DNA from 3 places in the Dyella sp. PARNA 12/25 genome. Region 2 is predicted to be linked to each of the others. Evidence: predicted binding sites of a transcription regulator. Region 2 holds the regulator's gene; each other region holds the start of a gene.

Region 1 (7,279 bases), on a different contig from region 2:
ATGCGGCGCGGCGTCATGCCGGATGTCTGGGTTACTTCCATCGCAACGGTGGACATCACGCTACCTCCTTCTCGCTGTCGGATTCGCGCGTGAGTTCGGTGAAGGCCTCGGCCAATCCGGCCCGGCGCACTTCTAGTTCAGACAAGGCGGGATCGGCATCGAGCAAGCGGCGCAGTACTTTCTCCGGCGCGTCACTGTGCAAAAGCAGGCGCTCACCTTCCCGCTCGGCACGGCGGACGTGAGGCCATTGCGCCAGCGCATCTGGATCAAGATCACTGATGCAGCGAATGCGAGTGAGCGAAACGCGCGACCGCAACGTGTCCACGCTGCCTTCACTCAGCACCCGCCCTTTTGCCAGCACCACCACGCGCTGCGCCAAGGCTTCGGCTTCCTCCAGATAGTGCGTGGTGAGCACGACGGCGCAGCCCTCGTTCACCAGGCGACGGATAGCAGCCCACAGTTTTTGCCGCGCTTCGATGTCCATGCCGACGGTCGGCTCGTCGAGAAACAGCAATTCGGGTCGTCCGCACAGGGCGATGGCGAATTGCACATGGCGTTGTTGGCCGCCCGACAGCTTGTCGTAACGTCGCCGCATCAGGTCGGCGATGCCGGCAAGCTGCACGGTTTCGTCCAGCGTGCGAGGCACCGGGTAGTAACTCATGGTGAGGCGAAGCAGTTCGGCGACGGTCAACGTGGCCGGCAGCACGGCCGATTGCAGCATCACGCCGATGCGACGGCGTGCGTCAATATCTTGCGGGTCCCTGCCGAACAGTTCGACGTGACCGGCATCCGCACGCACCAGCCCCAGCAACAAACCAATGGCAGTGCTTTTGCCGGCTCCGTTGGGTCCCAGCAAAGCAAGCAATTCGCCGCGGTGCAGCATGAGGTCCAGTCCGTCCAACGCTGTTAAAGCGCCGTAACGTTTCACTGCACCAGCCAGGCTGGCGACGGCTGTATGAGGCTTTTCCATGGCTCCTCCTCCTTGCCTGCCATGCTAGACGTGGCATGGGTTTGCCCGCAGTTGCCAGCGTCAGCATACGCGGATGACAAGCGTCACACGGGGTACCGGCGGCGACTTTGCCGCGCTATGCTCGGCAAGTCGTTGCATTGCCACATCCGTGAAGGATTGCACTGCGACATGCCCCCACAGGGCAGGAAGCGCTGAACAATCACGCGTTTCCACCACGCATTCATTAGACACATCGATGCGCATGCCATCGGGACGGCAGGCAAGTCGACCTTGAAGGAGGAACCCATGGGCGTGATTGATCAGCTGCGCGAAATGCGCGAATTCGGCGGCGCACCGCAGACCACCGGCCTCGACGATGCCACCATCGAACGCTTTGCCGCGAGCCACCCTGCGCTGGCGCAGGCGATCGAGGAAGCGGTTGCGCGCCATCGCGAGCTGCGCAGTGAGATGGGTGATTTCCTCAAGCTGGACGAGTCCGTGCAGCTGGCGAAAGTGCAGACCGAATACGTCAACTTCTATCCGGACGATGCGATCAACCCGTACCTGCCGGCCGCCGCGCGCGGCCCGTGGGTGGTGAGCCTGAAGGGCGCGGTGATCCACGACAACGGCGGCTACGGCATGCTCGGCTTCGGCCACAACCATGCGCCTATCGACGCGGCGCTGGCGCGCCCGCAAGTGATGGCCAATGTGATGACGCCCAGCGTCTCGCAGATGCAGTTCACCAAGGCGATGGATCGTGAGCTCGGCCGCCACCGCGGCAGCAACCCGTACTCGCGTTACCTGTGCCTCAACTCCGGTTCCGAGGCGGTGGGCCTTGCCTGTCGTATTGCTGACGTCAACGCCAAGCTGATGACCGATGCCGGTGCACGCCACGCCGGCCGCACCATCAAGCGCGTGGCGGTGAAGGGTGCTTTCCACGGCCGCACCGACAAACCGGCGCTGTATTCCGATTCCACCCGCAAGACCTATTTGCAGCATCTGGCCAGCTATCGCCACGAAGACACGCTGCTTACGGTGCAGCCGTACGACGTCGCGCAGCTGGAAGCCGTGTTTGCCGAAGCGGACAAGCACGGCTGGTTCATCGAGGCCATGTTCCTCGAGCCGGTGATGGGTGAAGGCGACCCGGGTCGCGCAGTCACGCCGGAGTTCTACCAGAAGGCTCGCGCGCTCACGGAAGCGCACGGTTCGCTGCTGCTGGTCGACTCCATCCAGGCCGGCCTGCGCGCGCATGGCGTGCTGTCGATCACCGACTACCCTGGCTTCGAGAAGCTGGCGCCGCCGGACATGGAGACCTTTTCCAAGGCACTGAACGCCGGCCAGTATCCGCTGTCCGTGCTCGCCGTGAACGAGCACACCGCGGAGCTGTATCGCAAGGGCATCTACGGCAACACCATGACGACCAACCCGCGCGCACTCGACGTGGCGTTGGCCACGCTCAACGAGCTTACCGATGACGTGCGCAACAACATCCGGGTGCGCGGCAAGGAATTCGTCGACAAGCTCAGCACGCTGAAGAACGAGCTGGGCGGCCTGATCACCAAGGTGCAGGGCACCGGCCTGTTGTTCTCGTGTGAGTTGTCGCCGGAGTTCAAGTGCTACGGCGCCAACTCCATCGAGGAGTACATGCGCGAACGCGGCATCGGAGTGATCCATGGCGGCACCAACTCGCTGCGCTTCACCCCGCACTTCCTGGTAACCAGCGCCGAGGTGGATCTGGTGGTCTCGCATGTTCGCCAGGCTCTGTTGCAGGGCCCACGCAAGCTCAAGGCCGAAGCCGCCTGAGCCACTGAGCGCACGCTCCGCACCACAGGAGGGCCGCCCCGGCAACGGGCGCGGCCCTTTTCATTTGGAATCGTTGAGGTGGCGGTCAGCGACCTGCGGCGTTGCTGAACGGCGCGCTCGACAGGCCTCGACACCCCTCCCCTGCGCCCCGCCGGCAGTCATAGACTTGCGCCACCGGCACTCGCCGGTCATCCAGGAGGGTACCCGCATGTCTTCGCGTTTGAGCCTGATGGTTGCCAGCGTCGCGCTGGCGTTTGCCGCCTCTACCGCTTTTGCCGCGCCGCAGGACGCGGGCAGCAGCGCACCCGCCAAGAACTCGCAGCAGCAGCGTATGACCGACTGCAACAAGCAGGCGACAGGCAAAACCGGCGACGACCGCAAGGCCTTCATGAGCAGCTGCCTGAAAGGCGAGGCCCCGGCCGCCGCACCGACCAAGCAGACCCAGCAGGAAAAGATGAAAGCCTGTAATGCCGATCCGCAGGCCAAGTCGCTGAAGGGCGATGCCCGCAAGCAGTTCATGAGCACCTGCCTGAAGGGTGATTCCGCCCCGGCTGCCGCGCACTGATCGCGCAGCAGCACCAAGGGCGCCGGTGATGGCCGGCGCCCTTTTTTATTTGCGCTTAAGACTTGTCTGTTATTCTGCGTTTTCACTTCTCTCCGGGATTCACCGCCGACATGCGCCTCTAAGCCACTCGCCTGCCAACTGACTGCCGCCTTTCTAGGGCGCGTCACGTATGGCCACGAGTGACAGGGCGGTCGACATCCCTTAGCGCGTTTTGCGCCGGCCCCCTGTCGTACACCACTCCTTGCTGGAGGGTCTATGACAGCCATAGCCATACTCGCCCATCAATTGGGTTTTACCCCGCCCGGGCACGATCCCGTATTCCACGATGTGGACGCGTCCTTCGCCGTCAGCCGACATGCCTTGATTGGGCGCAATGGCAGCGGCAAATCACTGCTGGGCCGCATCCTGGCGGGCCAGCTCGCGCCATCCTATGGCAGCGTGACTCGCTATGCCGATGTCGCTTATCTGCCACAACACTTGTCTGCAGCCGGCGAGACCATGGCAGGCGCGCTTGGCGTCCAGCACAAACTCGATGCGTTGCAGCGCATTGAGGCAGGCAGTGTCGACCCGACGGATTTCCAGACGCTTGCCGATGACTGGAGTGTGCGCGAGCGCTTCAGCCGCTGGCTGTCTGGCGTTGGATTGCCCAACGATCCCGCACGCCCCTGGGCAAGCCTCAGTGGTGGTGAACGTGTGCGCCTGCAATTGACGCAGATGTTCGAGCAACCCGATCACTTTCTGATACTGGATGAGCCCGGCAATCATCTGGATGGCCGTCGCCGCGACTGGTTGCGCGAGCGTCTGGCGGCGCATGCGGGCGGCTATCTGTTGATCAGCCACGACCGCCGTCTGCTCGCCGATGTGGAAAGCATCGATGAATTGTCGACGCCGGGGCTGTGTCGATATGGTGGAAATTACTCAAGCTACGCCACGCGCCGCGACGCAGAAGCGCAAGCAGCCGAGCGGCAACTGGATCAGGCGCGTCGCGAGCAAAAGGCGCTGGATCGGCGACATCAGGAAGAACGCCTTCGCCTCGAGCAACGCCAGCACAAGGCAAATCGCGAACGCGCGAACGCCAACATGCCGACTATCCTGATGGACCGCCAAAAGCAGCGTTCGGAAGACACCTCGGCACGCCTGCGCACATCGCAGCTGGGGCAACAGGCACGGCAACGCGAAGAACTAGACCAGGCCCGCGCACGCATGGACACGCATCGTGCACAGCGCTTCGACCTTGGCGGACTTCCAGCGACTCATGCAGCGCTTCAACTGGAAGGTGTCATTCCACCCCACGGGCATGCGCAGCCCATCGACTGCTATCTCGCTCCCGGCGAGCGACTGCATGTGAGCGGCGACAATGGTAGCGGCAAGTCGAGCCTGCTCGCGGCCATCGCGGGCGATGCGCTCTTGCGTGCGGGACGGATCCGCAAGGGCGAACGACAGCTGCTGATCGACCAGCACTACAGCCTGCTTCATGACGACCAGAGCGCGCTGGAGAACTTGCAAAGGCTTTCACCCGGGCATACGCCAACGCGTTATCGCGAATTCCTCGCCGGCATCGGCCTGCGCCGCGAACGCATCGACGTGCCGGCAAGTCTCCTGAGCGGTGGCGAACGCGTGAAGCTGGCCTTGCTCGCGGTGGACAGCGCCACCGAGCCATACGATCTGCTGTTGCTCGATGAGCCGGACAGTCACCTCGATCTGGAGAGCCGTCACCTGCTCGAACTGGCACTGGCAACTTACCGCGGCTCGCTGATTCTGGTCAGCCATGACCCTGACCTCGTGGCCCATGCGCGCATCGACCACGTGCTTCAGCTGCACCATCCACTCGCCCTCGTCACCCTGGGTGAGTGACAATCCCTCGACTTTGTTGCCAGGCCCGCCCCATGAAGATCGTTGAAGTACGCCACCCCCTTATCCAGCACAAGCTTGGCCTGATGCGCCGCGCCGGCATCAGTACCAAGGAATTCCGCGAGCTGGCTTCCGAGGTTGCCGCACTGCTGACCTATGAGGCCACCAAGGATCTCGAAACCGTCGAGCAGGCGATCGACGGCTGGGCCGGCCCGCTCACCGTGCATCAGATCAAGGGCAAGAAAGTCACCATCGTGCCCATCCTCCGCGCTGGCCTGGGCATGCTGCCCGGCGTCCTCGACCTGATCCCCGCTGCAAAGGTCAGCGTGGTGGGTTTGCAGCGCGACGAGGAAACGCTGCAGCCCATCACCTACTACGAGAAGCTCACCGGGCGGATGGATGAGCGCATCGCGCTGATTGTCGACCCGATGCTGGCCACCGCCGGCACGCTGGTCGCCACAGTGGACATGCTCAAGGCCGCAGGATGCAAGCGCATCAAGGGCCTGTTTCTGGTCGCCGCGCCGGAAGGGCTCAAGCGCATGGAAGCCGCGCATCCGGATGTGGAGATCTACACCGCCTCCATCGACGAGCGACTCAACGAGCATGGCTACATCCTGCCGGGCCTCGGCGATGCCGGCGACAAGATCTTCGGCACCAAGCAATTGCCTGCAGGCTGATTCACCTTCCGCTTTGACAACGTGATCAGGCCTCGCCACACGGCGGGGCCTTTTTCTTGGCGCACGCATTGTGAGAACCGCAGCACGAAAGTCACGAAAACGACATCTCTCCGTGTCATCTTTCCCGCGCTTTTCCGCCCGTTCGATTTCGACATAACAGGCTGATTGAACACATCTTTTTTTGATCATTTGGCTAAAGTTGCCGCGCAGTGAGCCGACAGCTCTTGCAGTCCCCTCACGCAGATTCCCCCATGTCGAAACTACCGAAATGGATTCCCGGACTGACGCTGCGCAAGCGACTCCTGCTGCGCCTGCTGTCCATCCTTGGATTGCTGGCTGTGATGTGCGCGGCGGGCCTTATCCAGCTACATCGAGCCGACATACGCATCCAAGATCTGGTGCAAGGTTCGCTCAGCCCGGTTGCCGATGTGGGCCGCGTGCAGAATGACTACAACAGCAGCCTGCAGGCGCTGGTGCATGCCGTGCTGTCGCAGTTGCCCTCGGCGGTCGAAGACGCACACACGCGCATTCACACCGACCGCGTGGACGCCGAGCGCCACTGGAAAGCCTTGCTCGGCAGTGAGCTTGCACAGGAACAAGCGTCGTCGCTGAAGATTGCGGCCGTGCATCGCGCCGAGGCTGACCGCACCATCGACGAAACACTGGCGCTGCTCGATGCCGGACAGTTCGACCTGGGCGGCCTCAAGCTCAGCACCGAAGTACAACCCGCCTACGAGCCGCTGCAGAGCGATTTCGCCAACCTGTTCCAGGCTGCGCTGGCCAAGGGCAACCAGCAGGTGCAGACGCAGCATCAGGCCAATAGCGAAGGCATCATGCTGCTGCTCGCCTTGCTGGCGGCTGCACTACTCACGACCATCGTGCTCGATGGTGCGCTGATGCGATCGCTGATGCAGCGCCTGAACCTCGCCACGCAGGTGGCGCAACGTATCGCTTCCGGCGCTCTCGGTGAGCCCATTCAAGCCGGCGTGGAGGATGAACTCGGCAAGCTGCTGCGTGCGCTGTCATCTATGGATGCCCAGCTCACCAACGTGCTCACCCAGGTGCGCGCCAGCGCTCTCTCCGTGGATGAACGCGCGCATCGCCTCACCCGCGACAACGAAGCACTGAGCCATCGCACACAGTCACAGGCCGCAGGTCTTGAAGAGACTGCCGCTTCGATGGAGCACATGGCCTCCAGTGCCGTACAAGGCGCAGGCCACGCCGACGGTGCCGCCAACGCGGCACGTGAAGCGATGAGTCACGTGGAGCAAGGTCGCCACGTGGCCAACGAAGCCATCGACGCCATGCTTGCCATTCAGCAAGCTGGCCGTGGCATTGCGGAGATCGTCGACCTGGTCGACAGCATCGCCTTCCAGACCAACCTGCTGTCACTCAACGCAGCCATTGAAGCAGCACAAGCCGGCGAACGCGGAC
Region 2 (7,279 bases):
CCGCGCCTGGCCGAGCAGCTGGAAGTGCTGGGCAACGGCGGCGATCTGCGTGCCTGCCTGGTGCTCGCTGCCAATGCGCAAGCGTCATCGCTCGATGAAGCGGTGCGCGCGTACATGCCGCTGAGGCCGCACGCCTGCATCCTCACCAAGCTCGACGAAGCGCCCAGCCTCGGCGGCGCCTTGTCGGTGCTGATCCGTCACCGGTTGCCGCTCGATTACATCACCGACGGTCAGCGCGTACCGGAAGACATCGCCACGGCCGATGCCCGCGTGCTGGTGTGCCGCGCGGCGCAGGTGCTCAAAAGCCATGCGCCCGCCGATGACGTGGTGATGGCGGATCGTTTCGGACTAGCGGTGGCGAACGCATGAACGGTGTCTTCGCAATGAATCAGGCAATGGGTCTGGAAAGCATGTTGCGCGCGTTGGCAGAACGACATGGCCGGAAGACGCCATCACACGACCAGGCGTTTGGCTTGGCCAGCCCGCCACCACGCAAGCAATGCCGCGCGATTGCCGTGGCAGGTGGCAAGGGTGGCGTGGGCAAGACCACGGTGTCGGTGAATCTTGGCATCGCGCTGGCTATGGCGGGGCGCGAGGTGATGCTGCTTGACGCCGACATGGGCCTTGCCAATATCGATGTATTGCTTGGACTGACGCCCTCGCGGCATGTTGGCCATCTGCTCGACGGCACCTGCAGTATCGAAGATTTGCTGCTTTCCGGTCCGCACGGCATCAAGATCGTGCCGGCCGGTTCGGGTACGCGGCGCCTCGCCCAGCTCGGCAACACCGAGCATGCGGCGGTGATTCGCGCATTCGACGATCTGGCGTCGCCGCCCGACTACTTGCTGGTGGATACGGCGGCGGGCCTCTCCGACAACGTGGCCATGTTCGCCGCCGCCGCCGATGACGTGGTGCTGGTGGTGTGCGACGAACCCGCCTCGCTCACCGATGCCTATGCCTTGCTCAAGGTGTTGAGCCGCGACTTTGGTGTGCGCCGCTTCCGCATGGTGGCCAACATGGTTCGCAACAACAGCGAGGCGCGCCAGCTGCATCAAAAGCTGGCCCGGGTGTGTGACCGCTTCCTGGACGTGGCACTGGAATTCATGGGCCATGTGCCTAGCGACGAGCGGCTCAAGCAGGCCATTCGGCGCCAGAGCGCGGTGGTGGATCTGTGGCCGTCCAGTCGTTCGGGACAGGCATTCAAGCAATTGGCGGGTGCGGTCGATACATGGGGTGAACCCGAGCGACTAGGCCTGGATCGCATCGCCTTTTTCAGCAGGCAGGCCGCAGCAGCGACGGGGTGGTGACATGAGTGTGGCTTCCGAATATCTGCAACTGCAACGGCAGAGTGCCGATCAGCTGGTTCGCCAGCATGCGCCGCTGGTGCGACGAATCGCCTATCACCTGATGGGCCGTCTGCCGCCAAGCGTGGATGTGAGCGACCTGATTCAGGCTGGCATGGTGGGGTTGCTGGAGGCTGCGCGCAATTTCGCCACCGGGCGCAATGCGAGCTTCGAGACGTTTGCGGGCATCCGCATTCGTGGCGCGATGCTCGATGAATTGCGGCGCACTGATTGGACACCCCGATCGGTGCACCGAAAAGTACGCGAGATGGCGGAGGTGGTCCGTCAGATCGAAATAGAAACAGGCGCGGATGCCGACGACGCGGAAGTGATGAAGCGGCTCGGCATGGGTGCAGAGGAATACCACCAGGTGCTGGCCGATGCGGCGAGTGCGCGATTGCTCAGTCTTTCCGCACCGGACGACGCAGAAGGCGGCGCAGCGTTCGATGTGGCCGACGGCGAAAGCCTGGGGCCGCAGGAGAGCGTGGAACATGACGGCATGCGCGGGGCGCTGGTGGAGGCCATTGGCGGTCTGCCGGAGCGTGAGCAACTGGTGATGTCGCTGTATTACGAAGAGGAAATGAACCTCAAAGAGATCGGCGCGGTGCTGGGTGTCACCGAATCGCGGGTCTGCCAGATCCATGGTCAGGCCATCGTGCGGTTGCGTGCGCGCATGACGGGCTGGACAGGGCAGGGAACAGAAAACGGCGAACGGGGCAGGGGGAGAAGCAAAACGCGTTGATCTTGCAGTGACTCGACGATTCCCCGTACCCATTCCCTAGAAAAAACCGGAGAGTCCTTTGGACAAGAATATGAAGATCCTCGTGGTGGACGATTTTTCCACCATGCGGCGTATCGTTCGCAACCTGCTGGTCGAGCTGGGTTTCAGCAATGGTCTGATCCAGGAAGCGGACGACGGCGAAAACGCCCTCACCATGTTGCGCAACAACGCCTTCGACATGGTGGTGACTGACTGGAACATGCCCAACATGACGGGCATCGACTTGCTGCGCGCGATTCGCGCTGAGCCGGCACTCAAAGGCCTGCCGGTGCTCATGGTCACTGCCGAAAACAATCGCGACCAGATCATTGCCGCCGCGCAGGCGGGTGTGAACGGCTACATCGTCAAGCCGTTCACCGCCGCCGTGCTGCAGGAAAAGCTGTCCAAGATCTTTGAACGTCTCGCCGCCAGCGGAGCCACCGCATGAACGCACAAGCCTCCGTAATGGCCGGTGAAGCCATGCCGCAAGAACTGCATGACCTGCTCAACAGCACCGATGGTGTGGCATTTGAGCAGGCGCTCGATGTGCTGGTGCGCCAGCGCGAGCAGCGCTTGTTCCGCGCGCTGGGCCTGTTGGCTCGCGATCTGCACGACGCGGTGCGCCGCCTCGGTGGCGATCTCGCGCAGGAAGGCGTGCCGGGCAGTGTGGCTGACGCGCGTCAGCATCTGCAGGACGTTCTGGAAATGAGTTCGCAGGCTGCGCACCGCACGCTCGATTTTGCCGAGCGCATGCGTCCGCAGGCCGAGGCCCTGGCGGAGAACGCCAACGCCGTGATCGATGGCACCCCGGCTGGTGATGTCGCCCATGTACTGGCCAAGCAGGCGCAGGCATTCGCTACCGATTGCCGCGATGGCATGGCTGATTTCGTGGTGGCGCAGTCGTGGCAGGACCTGTCCGGTCAACGCATCAAGAAAGTGGTCAACTTCATCGGCAGCGTGGAGAACTCACTGCTGGAGCTGGTGAGCCTCACCGGTGCGCTCGCCTCCGGCGAAGCCACCGCCGGTCCGGTCAAGGTGACCAGCCAGGACGAAGCTGATCGTCTGCTCAGCGAATTTGGTTTCTAAGAGCCCGCTCATGATCTCGGTATGGTTGTCATTTCCTCACCGTCATCCCCGCGAAAGCGGGGATCCAGCGCCTTTGGTGAGGTGTGAGAGTCACTGGATTCCCGCCCTTGCCCCCTTTTCGGGGTTCGCGGGAATGACGGTGAGGCAAAGCCGAGCTCTCGGGCGGACTCCAAGGGCAGACTCATGATGGACCCCACGCTGGACAGCGAACTGCGCGACGATTTCCTGGTGGAAGCCGGGGAACTGGTGCAGCGTCTGGGCGATCAGCTGATCGGGCTGGAAGCCTCGCCGCGCGACGCGGATCTGTTGAACGCGGTATTTCGCGCGTTCCATACGGTGAAGGGCGGCGCGGGTTTTCTCGCCATCGAGCCGATGGTGCAGTTGTGCCATCACGCTGAAGATCTGCTCAATGTCGCGCGCAACGGGCAGTTGCTGCTCGACGCCGAACGCATGGATGCGCTGCTGGAAGCGCTGGACCTGCTCAACGACATGCTGGCTGCGTTGGCTGGCGGCAGCGCCATGGCCATGCCGCCGCAAAACCTGCTGCAGCGGCTGAAACCTGGCGCCGCTCCGCCGCCTGTACCGAAGCCGGTCGCTGCGCCGGTCGCACCGCCACCGGGCGACGGCACCATCGACGATTCGGAATTCGAGGCGTTGCTGGATAGCCTCTACGGCACCAGTGGCGCGCCCGGTGCGCCCGCGGCTGCGCCCGCAACGTCAGGTGCGATCAGCGACGACGAATTCGAAGCACTACTCGATAATCTTCACGGCAAGGGCGGCACGCCGGGTGCAACCGTCACCGCGCCGGTCGTGTCGGCAGAGTCGACGGCGATCTCGGATGACGAGTTCGAAGCGCTGCTCGACAACTTGCATGGCAAGGGTTCTGCGCCGGGTGCACCAGCCACCGCGCCGGCTCCCGCGCCGACACCGACACCCGCAACGCCAGCCAAGCCTGCAGCGCCACCGGCGGAAAATACCGTACGTGTGGACACCGCGCGCCTCGACGCGCTGGTACATCGTGCCGGCGAACTGGTGCTTGTGCGCAATCGCCTGCTTAGCCTCGCGGCGAAGCTGGGTGACGAAACGCTGGAGCTTGCCGCGAGCGAACTGGATCGCGTCGCCGATGCATTGCAGAGCGCCGTGCTCGGCATGCGCATGCAGCCGGTGGGGCGTCTGTTTCAACGTTTTCCGCGCATCCTGCGCGACTTGTCGCGTCAGCTGGGCAAGGAAGTGGAGTTGGTGCAGGAAGGTGAGGGCACGGATCTCGATCGCAGCCTGGTCGAGGCGCTGGCCGACCCGATGGTGCATCTGATCCGCAACGCGCTCGATCACGGCCTGGAAATGCCCGAGGACCGCGTGCGGGCCGGCAAGCCGCGCAAGGGTACGGTGACCTTAGGTGCGAGCCAGCGCGGCGAGCGCATCGTCATCACCGTTTCCGATGACGGGCGTGGCATGAATCCTGACGTCCTTCGCCGCAAGGCGGTGGAGAAAGGCGTGATCGATGAAGCACAAGCGGCGCGTCTCAGCGAAAACGAATGCTATGAGCTGATTTTCCGCCCCGGCTTCAGCACGGCCGCCACCGTCTCGGATATCTCCGGACGCGGAGTGGGCATGGATGTGGTGAAGACGCGCGTGGCCGAACTCGGTGGCACCTTGCAGGTGCGCTCGCAGCTCGGTCGTGGCAGCACGCTGGAACTGGCCGTGCCGCTCACGCTGGCGATCCAGCGTGTGTTGATGGTGCGCGTGGGCGGGCGTCTGCTTGCGCTGCCGCTCAGCAATGTGGACGAAGTGTTTGAACTTGCGCCGGGTCAGCAGCAACAACTGGATGGCCGTGTGGTGGCGTCGCATCGCGGACGTGCGTTGGCGCTGGCGGATCTCGGTGGCTGGGTTGGCGTTGAAGGCCTCGCTGGCCGTCACGTGGTGGTGCTGCATATCGGCCATCTTCGTCTGGGCTGTCTGGTGCACGAGGTGCTGGGTCGTGAAGACGTGATGGTCAAGCCGCTCGGCCCTCTGTTCAAAGGCGTGCCCGCGGTGGCAGGCGCCACGGTTACCGGCGACGGCCGCCTCGCCTTGGTGATGGATCTTGCCGGTCTGGCCGGCAAAGACGGTCAACTCCTCCCCTCTTTGAAAGTGAACGCCTGACATGGACCTGGTAAGTCTTATCGGTACGATCCTGGCCTTCGTGGTTGTGATCGTCGGCACCATCCTCAAGGGTTCCAGCGTGGAAGCGCTGTGGAATCCGGCCGCTTTCGTCATCGTGTTTCTCGGCACGATCGCGGCGCTGCTGGTGCAGAACCCCGGCAAGGTGCTCAAGCACGCCATGGGCATATTCCCGATGGTGTACAAGCCGCCACAGCATCAGCCTTCCGACTTGATCAGCCGCATCGTGGGCTGGAGCGAAATTTCGCGTCGCCAGGGTTTGCTGGGGCTGGAGCCGCAGATCGATTCGGAGGACGACACCTTCGTGCGCAAGGGCCTGCAGTTGCTGGTCGACGGCAGCGAGCCGGAAGCGATTCGCGGCGTGCTCGAGGTGGAAGTGGGTGCGCGCGAGCATCATGATCTCGTCGCCGCCAAAGTGTTCGAGAGCGCCGGCATCTTCTCGCCGACCATGGGCATCATCGGTGCGGTGATGGGTCTGATGGCGGTGATGCAGAACCTGGCCGACCCCAGCAAGCTGGGTCACGGCATTGCCGCCGCCTTCGTTGCCACCATCTACGGCGTGGCGCTGGCCAACCTGTGGATGCTGCCGATGGCGGCGCGCCTGAAGGGGTTGATCCACAAGCAGACGCAGATGCGCGAGATTCTTATCGAAGGTCTCGTGTCGATCGCCGAGGGCGCGAATCCGCGTCAGATCGAGGCCAAGCTGCAGGGTTACCTGGCGTGACCGGGGTAGAGAGCCGTGGCTAGGAAGAAGAAACATCACGAGGATCACGTCAATCACGAGGCATGGGCCATCCCCTATGCCGACCTGATGACGTTGCTGCTCGCGTTCTTCGTGGTGATGTACGCAGTCTCGGTGGTCAACGAGGGCAAGTACCGCGTGATGTCCGAGTCCATCATCGAGGCGTTCAATGGTTCCAGCCATGTGATCGCCCCGATGCCGCAGTCGCGCGTCCAGCCGCATAACGTCGATCCGGCGGTGGCGTCGCCGCCCGGACAGCCGGGCGCAGCCAAGATCCCGGTCAACGTACCTATTCCCGCGCGCCCGCAACTGGTGCGCGCGACGGACGTGCGCTCGGCGCAGTTCAATGAACAGCACAACCTCGAACTGATCCGCGATCAATTGCAGCGCGCGTTGCAGCCACTGATCGACAAGCAGATGGTGATCGTGCGTAAGACCACGTCGTGGCTGGAAATCGAGCTGCGCACCGATATCCTGTTTTCCAGCGGCGTCGCCAGGATTTCGCCTGAAGCCAACGGCGTACTTAACGAGATGGCGGCTATTCTCAAGCCGTTTCCCAATCCGGTGCGTGTCGAAGGCTATACCGACGATCGCCCGATCAACACGTCCCTGTATCCCTCCAACTGGGAGCTGTCGGCAGCGCGTGCGGCCAGCGTGGCGCGCTTGTTCTCCGAGCAAGGCGTCGATCCGCAGCGTCTGGGCATTGTGGGTTGGAGCGAGTATCGCCCAAACGCTGACAACGGCACGGAAGACGGGCGCAATCACAACCGCCGCGTGCTGATCGTCGTGCTGAGCGACGAGAATGTGCCCAAGCGCTTCTACAATGACGCCGCGCACATGGGGCAGCTGGTCGATAATGACACTGCCGCGCCCGCAGACGCTGCATCCGTCGCGGCGGTGCCGCCACCTAAGGCTATCGTCGCAACTGGCGACGATGTGCCGATCAACAAAGTGGTGCTGGCTAGACCCGTTCGCGAGGCATCACCCGCGGACGAGGATGTAGCGCCGCCCATGCCTGCACCTCGTGCGGCCATGCCAGATGGCGCCATCACCTCGACCGCCACGCGCGCCGGCCGGCCGGAGCACAGCCCATGATGGCGACCATCGTTCCATCTCTCGTGCCGGCACGTGCCGGGGAGTCGACCACGTGACCACTACGCAATCTTCCGAGCGCTGGCTTTCGTTCCA
Region 3 (7,279 bases), on a different contig from region 2:
GGGTCCCCGCCTTCGCGGGGATGACGCCGCAGGGAACACACGCTCCCGCAAGCACCTTTCCCTCACCCCAACCCTCTCCCCAGAGGGGAGAGGGAGTTAGGGCGCGACCGCGCGCCCACAAGCCTCAGAACTGCTCAAACCTCTCCGGCATCAACTCCAACACCGTCTGCGCCAGCAGATCCGGTTGAAACTTCGCCACAAAGCGATCCGCACTCACCTCTCGCACCATCGCCTCATTGAAGATGCCGCTGATAGAACTGTGCAGCACCACCTTCAACGAGCGCAGCGCAGGCGTCTCGCGAATCGCACGCGTCAGTGCGTAGCCGTCCATGCGCGGCATCTCGATATCCGACACCACCAGCGTCACGCCGTCATCCTCCGCCACCTGCGCGAGCTCTTGCAGGCGCTGCAAGGCTTCCTTTCCGTCCTGCGCCACGATGCATTCCACATCCATCTGGCGGAACAGATTCACCAGCTGATTACGCGCGACCAGCGAGTCGTCCACCACCATCACGCGGCGCGGTTGCAGGTCGTGTACGCGGGAGATGCGTTGCATGGGGGCGGACAGCTCAGTGGGTGTCGCATTGAGGCTGGCCAGGACCTGTTCCACATCGACCACCGCCACCAGCGCGCCGTCGACTCGCGTCACCGCGTTGACGCGGGTGCCGAAACCCAGCGCCGGTGCGGGTGCTGCCATGGATTCGCCGTCGCAGTGAATCAGGCGTTGCGGCTCAGCTACCAGAAAGCCCTGCACGGTGCGGCTGAACTCGGTGACCATCAGGTGCGCGGAGGGCTCGTCGCGCAAGGAGGGGTAGCCAAGCGCCACCGCCAGATCGATCACCGGAATGGTCGTGCCCCGATAGTCGCAACTGCCGGCCACCAAGGGCAGTGCGCCGGGCATGCGCTCCATGGGCGGTCGGCGCATCACTTCGCGCACCTTGAATACGTTGATGCCGAACAGCTGCTCGTCACCCATGCGGAACAACAGCATGGCAATGCGGTTGTGCCCGGCCAGCCGGGTCTGCTGTTCGATCTTGTCCATCCACGCGCCGCTCATGCGGACTCCTCGCTTGGCGGCATTGCCGCAGGTTACGCCCACGTATCGGCCAGTCCCGCGTCAGCTTGAACAGCGCTTGTTCGCGCGCCCTGCGACACGTGGCACGTCGCTTGCTTCTCAAGTTCCGACGTTTGCCGCCGATGCCGGGGCGACCCTTATAGGAAGGAATGATCCACCCATGAGTCTGATCTGGAGCCAGCATCTAGCCGAGCTTGCGCACGCCGCCGCGGCGGGCGACCAGGCGCGGGTGGCGCAGTTGTCCGCCCGCCACCCGCGCGCCGCGAAGGCACTGGCGCCGCTGTTGGTAGCGGTTTCCACCACCAAGCCGCCAGCGGCCGTGGCGTTGCAGACGCTGGAGCAGCAGGGCCTGGTGCTGGGCTCGGCGCAACAGTTGGTGCGCGAGCAGTCGGCCATGCACCAGTCGGCGCAGGAAAGTCGTGACGACGTCGGTCGCTTGACGGATGGCAGCGCCGGAATCTCGACATCTCTGCAGCAGATTGCCACCGGCCTGGACTACGCACGTCAAACCGGCGAAGCCAGCGAGCGCAGCGTGAGCGAGCTGGATGGCCAGCTTCGCCTGTTGCGTACAGCCCTGTCGGCGATGAACCGCAACCAGAGCAAGCTTGCCGAAGAAGTAGCGCAGATCCGCAAACTCACCGGCGTGGTGCAGGAGATTGCGCACCAGACGAACCTGGTGGCGCTCAATGCCGCCATTGAAGCGGCACGCGCCGGCGAGGCGGGTCGCGGTTTTGCCGTGGTGGCCGATGAGGTGAAGCAGTTGGCTGAGAAAACCAGCCAGGCCACCGGTGAGATCGAAGGCGTCACCAGTTCCATCGGCGAGTTCTCACAGCAGCTCGATAGCGATGTGCAGCAAGGCCTGCAGCGTCTCGAACGTGCACAAGGCGGCCTGACGCAAACCGAAACCTCGCTGCAGGACAGTGGTGAGGCGTTGCGCCAGATCGGCGAGCGCATCAGCACCATGCACAAGAATCAGGATGCCCAGCACGCCCGCGCCGTTGCCGCGCAGGCAGCGCTGGGTGCGTGGCATCGCCGCGCGGCGGAAGCCAGCCGCCAGACCGAAGCACTGAGCCGAGGTGCCCTGCTCGCTCATCGACTGGCGCTGGACTGGCTGGAAACTGAGAGCGGCTCCGACCCGGCCAGCCTCAGCCTGACCATCCGCGAAGCCGCGCAGAGCCTGCGCCAGGCCATGGAGCTGGCCTTGCAGGAGCCGGCCGCACTCGATCGTCGCTGGTTCGACACGCAGGCACTCAATCGCACGCTGAATCGGCTGACCGAAGGCCGCGCCCATCACCCCGCCGCCAGCGCACTGACCGCCGCAGGAGCACGCTTGCGCGAGCAAGGCAGCACCTTCGCCACCTTGTTGTGTGACGGCCAGCTCGATCAGGCCGGCCAGCTCGTGCAGCAACTCGAAAGCGAGCGCGAAACGCTGTTGGCCCAACTCAACGTGCTGCTTTCCGATCTATGACCTTGCGACGGCTGGCTACAACGCTGCTGTTCGCCCTCGTGCTGCCCGCCCACGCCGCGGAGCCGGCCGAAGCTGCACGCACGCTGGCCGAACAATGGCTGCGTGGTCAGTACAGCACGCAGGGCAATCGCGTGGTGGCCCAGGCCGCCGCGATCGATCCGCGCCTGCAGCTTGCGCCCTGCCCCGCACCGCTCAATGCGAGCCTGCAGGAAGGCACACGGCTGATGCCACGCATGAACGTCACCGTGCGCTGCCCCGGAGCGGACGGCTGGACCGTTCGCATACCCGTGCAGCTGCAGGTGTTCCGGCAGGTGCTGGTAGTCACCCGCCCCTTGCAGCGCGGTGACGGCGTGCGCGCCGACGACGTGCACAGCGAGGAACGCGACATCACCCGCCTGGGCTACGGCTTTGTCAGCGACATGGGCGAGCTCGAAGGACGCTCGCTATCGCGCGCCCTTGGCGTGGGCAGCGTGCTCACGCCCGGTGCGTTGGGTGGCCGCAGCGCGGTCAAGGCCGGCGACCAGGTACAGCTGGTCTCCCGCCTGGACGGCATCGAAGTGCGCGCCAACGGGGTGGCCCTGGGCAGCGGGGATAGCGGCTCGCGGCTGCGGGTGCGCAACGGCAGCTCGGGCAAGGTGGTGGATGCCATGGTCACCGCCCCGGGCGAGGTACTCGCCCTCCCATAGCTTGCGACCCTACGTAACATTAAAGTTTGCGGCCTGACGGCCGATGCTGTTGGCAACAGGGCCAAAACCGCTTCAGAGAACGGACCCCATGAACACCACCATATTCAACAACGGCTTGCCCAAACTTCCCCAGGCCCCCAGCGGCCAGGGCAGTTCGACGCAGAACGCGACCGGCGCCGCCGGCAGCGAAGCCACGGCTAGCACCACAGGTTCGGATGACCGCGTGCAACTGACCGATTCCGCTCGCGCATTGCAGGAAGCCTCCCGTGCCGGCCATGGCGCCGAGATCGACACCAAGAAGGTGGCGCAGATTCGTCAGGCATTGGCTAACGGCACCTACCAGGTCGACGCCGGCCGCATTGCCGACCGCATGCTCGCGCTCGAAAACCAGCTCAACAACAAGCCATGAACTCCGCCCTGCAAGCCGAACTGGACCATGCCCTGACGGCTGCGGTCGAGGAGATGCGGCTCGCAGTGGAGCAACTGACGGATGCGCTTCAAACCGAGCGCACCGCCCTGGAAACCGCCGACGTCGAAGCGCTCAACCACACGGGCGCCAGTAAGCACGCATTGATGCTGCGGCTGGAACAGCTCGACGGCGAGCGCGTGCAACTGAGCCAGGGCGCCCCTGACGCCAGCCGCACGCTGGCGCCGAAGTGGCAAGAAGTTCTGCAGTCGCTGCGTGCCTGCCAACAGCTCAACCAGCGCAACGGCTACCTGGTCGGTATCCGCCTGCAGCAGGTGCGCAAGGCGCTGGCGGTACTCACCGGCAACGACACCGAAGCAAGCGTGTACGGCCGCGGAGGCGAACTGCACACCAGCTTGCGCTCGCAATCCCTGGCCGAAGCGTAAGAACCATGATGCGCGCGCCCCCTACGAAATCGCGCGCTCGCCTGTCGGCAGCGCCCGCTGCCCTTTCCCACTAAACGATCACATCGAGTGACCATGAGCGAAGCCGCGGCCATCCCCTCTGCCCACGACGCATCCGCTGCAGCCAGCGATCACCCGCTGCCGGTCATCCGTCTGCCCATGCTGGACACCAAGCGCGAACTGTTCGCGTACGAAATCGTGTTCCAGAACGACGCCGAGGATGAGGCCGCACTGATGCGCCGCGCCCTGGCCACCATCACCGACGGCGCGCTCGCGCGCCTGGTGCGTGGCAACCGCACCTTTCTGCGGCTGACGCGCGAACTGTTGATGGAAGAAACCGATGTGCTGCAGCACCAGCCGCGTTTCGGCGTGCTGCTGAAGCCGGAAGCTGCGGCGGATCCTGCACTGGTAGAGCGCCTCGCGCGCATGGCGCAGCGTGGCTGCCCGTTGATGCTCGATGCCGGCGACACACCGCTGGAATACAACGCCGCGGTCGAGCCGCTGCTCAAGTTCGTGCAGTTCGTACGACTGGACGCCAGCAAACTCGACGCAGCCACCCTGCGCTCGCGCAGTGAATACCTGCACGGCCGCGGCACCCATGTGATTGTTGGCCAGGTCGACGACCACGCCACCTACCACCGCTGCGAAGAGCTGCCGGTGCACGCCATCCAGGGCCGCTTCCTGCTCAAGCCCGAGCCGGTGGAAGTACCCGTGCTCACCGCCAACCGCCTGAACCTGCTGCGCCTGATGAAAGCACTGCAGGACGGCAACCCCGGCCCGGTGGAACTGGGACAAATCGTGCGCGACGACGCCATCCTCAGCTACAAGCTGCTGGGCTGCGTGAACTCCGCCTACTTCGCATTGCCGCGCCAGCTCAAATCCGTGCAACAGGCTGCGATCTTCTTTGGCGCCGCGCGCATCCGCAACTGGATCTACACCATGGCGCTCAGCGGCATGGGGGATCGCCCGCCCGAACTCCTGCGCGCCGCACTCATCCGCGCGCACATGTGCGAAAAGCTTGCCCAGCACATGCCCGCCGAACAACGCGAAATGGCCTTCACCGCCGGCCTGTTCTCATTGCTCGATACCTTGATGGAAGCACCAATGGATTTCGTGCTGTGGCATTTGCCGCTGGCACGCGAGATCAGTGGTGCGCTGCTGGAAAACACCGGCCCGTTTGCCCCACTGCTGGAACAGATTCGTGCGTGGGAAGCGGGTGATCTGCGTGGCGGTGAAGTGCAGCCACAGGTGATTCGTCGCATGGCGGCGGTTTATCTAGAGGCGACGCAGTGGGCGGATCATGTTTACGCGTTTGCGGATCAGCGGCCGAATTGAGTTGGCCCTTTGCACCCTCTCCCCTTAGGGGGAGAGCGTTGTGGCATTGCCACCTTCACGGTGGTGACGGGCGGGTGCTCGACTCACCGTTTCATTAGAACCGTCACCCTGGCGCAGGTCGGGGGCCAGTGATTTTGCGCTCGGTTGTCGCAATACGGCGACCCGGCTCGCCTACGGCGGGCTTCCGACGATCTGCCGATCGCCGGGTCACTTTTCTTTGCTTGCCCAAAGTCCCACGGGGATTAGCTTCGCGTCAAAAGTTACCAAAAGAAAGAGCACCCCCGCTTGGCGCTTGCCGGGCAAAAAGCCCGGCCGCCCCTCACCGCCGCACAGGGGGCCCGACGATCAAAAACGAAAAGCCCAGAGCCAACGCCACCCTGTAGGAGCGCGCTGGCGCGCGACCGCAGAGCGTTGTCATTACCTCATGGGGTGTTTTCGCGTGTCCGAACCTTTGCGCTGGAACCTCACGTTGCGGTCGCGCACAAGTGCGCTCCTACAGAAATGCCGGGACGCCATGTCGCAAAGCGAGCCGCCGCTTTAAGCCCTCTTGGTATCGACGCGTTGCGGGGTAGCCGCGGTGTGGCGGCGCTGCGCCTGTCGCAATCCGGGCTCCGGAACCTTCAGTGCTTGTATTCCACGCCATGCAGAGCACCTCTGCGCTATGGCGCGTTGCGGTTTAGCCGTACCGTGTGTCGGATGGATCGTGCGGTGCCGATTATCGAAGCCTTCAAGGCTTGTATTCCACACGACGCTACGAGAGCTCTATAGGCCATTTTCTTTGGGTTACTTTTCTTTTGGGCCAGCAAAAGAAAAGTGACTCGGCCTTCGGCAGAAGGTCGAAACGCCCGCCGCGTAGGCGGCACGCTGGCGGAGACGCTGGATCAAAGGCGAAAGTCACTGGATCCCGGCCTGCGCCGGGATGACGGTGAGGGGAACACGCCTTATCGGGAGCACCCGCCCCTCACCTCGACCCTCCCCCGGAGGAGAGAGGGCGCAAAAGCATCACCCAGCGGTAGCACGAATCCGCCAAACCGCCACCGCCATCCCCAGCAGCGCCACCCCAAACCAAATCGCACCCGCCGCCATATCCGTCCCCAACCACAACACACAAGCCACCGCCGCCACCAACAACGCCCCCGCCCCTGAGGCCAGCAGCAAGTCGTGATGCGTACGCGACCGCTCCGGCAGCAGCAACAAGGCACCACATGCGGCGAGCAACAACGCGGCGATACGGCGCAGCCAGACGAACGACGGCGGCGCCGGCACGTCAGGCACCACATCCACCAACGAGCGCTCACCCGTCTGCACGTCGTAACCCTTGCCGTCGGCCGCATGCGCCGCCGGCACCAATTCATCGCCGTTGATCTGCGCGAAGACCGTAACGACCTGCACGGGTACCGTTTCCCAACTCACCCGCAAGTCACCCAGGCGCGGCTGATCCGGGTGGGAACTAGTGGTCAGATACTGATCGTGCAACGCAAAACTCGCGGCGAGATTGGAGGGCACGGACTTCAAGTCCGGCGTCACGACATCGTTGCCGGGAAGCGCGTGCAGCACCGTCGGCGACAAGGCATAACCGCCCACACGCACCTGGCCCGCATCGAATTGCTTGCCTTCGATTGGGAAACGTTCCGGGTTGGTATGTCCTGAGGGCTGCGCGAAGCGACGCGAGTCGACCGGACGGTCCACCCAGTCCTGTTCGTAGTGCACGTCGCCGCCCACGCGTATCTCACGCCACTGGAACATCTCCACACGGCGAATCAACACCGGCACCTTCGCTCGCTGGCCGAAGTCCGGATCGTAGGGCTCTTCCACCACCCTCACCGGACCCGCCACGCGCACGAG

Evidence for each region. The regulator FliA, encoded in region 2, starts transcription of late flagellar genes. The targets are predictions, from matches to a motif close to TAAAGTTTNNCNNNCNNNGGCCGATAA.
Region 1: AC0GUR_RS00550 (methyl-accepting chemotaxis protein) is a predicted target of FliA. The motif match lies at 6,040-6,066, and genes of this name have one in related genera.
Region 3: AC0GUR_RS10920 (chemotaxis protein) is a predicted target of FliA. The motif match lies at 1,100-1,126, and genes of this name have one in related genera.

What each region holds. Positions count from the first base shown of each region.
Region 1 is NZ_JBVQCI010000001.1:124,417-131,695, reverse strand. It holds gene AC0GUR_RS00580 (ABC transporter permease) at 1-56, opposite strand, end outside; gene AC0GUR_RS00575 (ABC transporter ATP-binding protein) at 56-970, opposite strand; gene AC0GUR_RS00570 (aminotransferase class III-fold pyridoxal phosphate-dependent enzyme) at 1,256-2,752, shown strand; gene AC0GUR_RS00565 (PsiF family protein) at 2,961-3,317, shown strand; gene AC0GUR_RS00560 (ATP-binding cassette domain-containing protein) at 3,573-5,171, shown strand; gene upp (uracil phosphoribosyltransferase) at 5,204-5,845, shown strand; gene AC0GUR_RS00550 (methyl-accepting chemotaxis protein) at 6,097-7,279, shown strand, end outside.
Region 2 is NZ_JBVQCI010000002.1:629,265-636,543, reverse strand. It holds gene flhF (flagellar biosynthesis protein FlhF) at 1-369, shown strand, start outside; gene AC0GUR_RS07660 (MinD/ParA family protein) at 384-1,307, shown strand; gene AC0GUR_RS07655 (RNA polymerase sigma factor FliA) at 1,309-2,085, shown strand; gene cheY (chemotaxis response regulator CheY) at 2,144-2,551, shown strand; gene AC0GUR_RS07645 (protein phosphatase CheZ) at 2,548-3,189, shown strand; gene AC0GUR_RS07640 (chemotaxis protein CheA) at 3,376-5,331, shown strand; gene AC0GUR_RS07635 (flagellar motor protein) at 5,333-6,073, shown strand; gene motD (flagellar motor protein MotD) at 6,089-7,186, shown strand; gene AC0GUR_RS07625 (chemotaxis protein CheW) at 7,239-7,279, shown strand, end outside.
Region 3 is NZ_JBVQCI010000004.1:120,539-127,817, reverse strand. It holds gene AC0GUR_RS10920 (chemotaxis protein) at 125-1,057, opposite strand; gene AC0GUR_RS10915 (methyl-accepting chemotaxis protein) at 1,236-2,543, shown strand; gene flgA (flagellar basal body P-ring formation chaperone FlgA) at 2,540-3,229, shown strand; gene flgM (flagellar biosynthesis anti-sigma factor FlgM) at 3,318-3,638, shown strand; gene AC0GUR_RS10900 (flagella synthesis protein FlgN) at 3,635-4,081, shown strand; gene AC0GUR_RS10895 (EAL and HDOD domain-containing protein) at 4,175-5,434, shown strand; gene AC0GUR_RS10890 (TMEM43 family protein) at 6,437-7,279, opposite strand, start outside.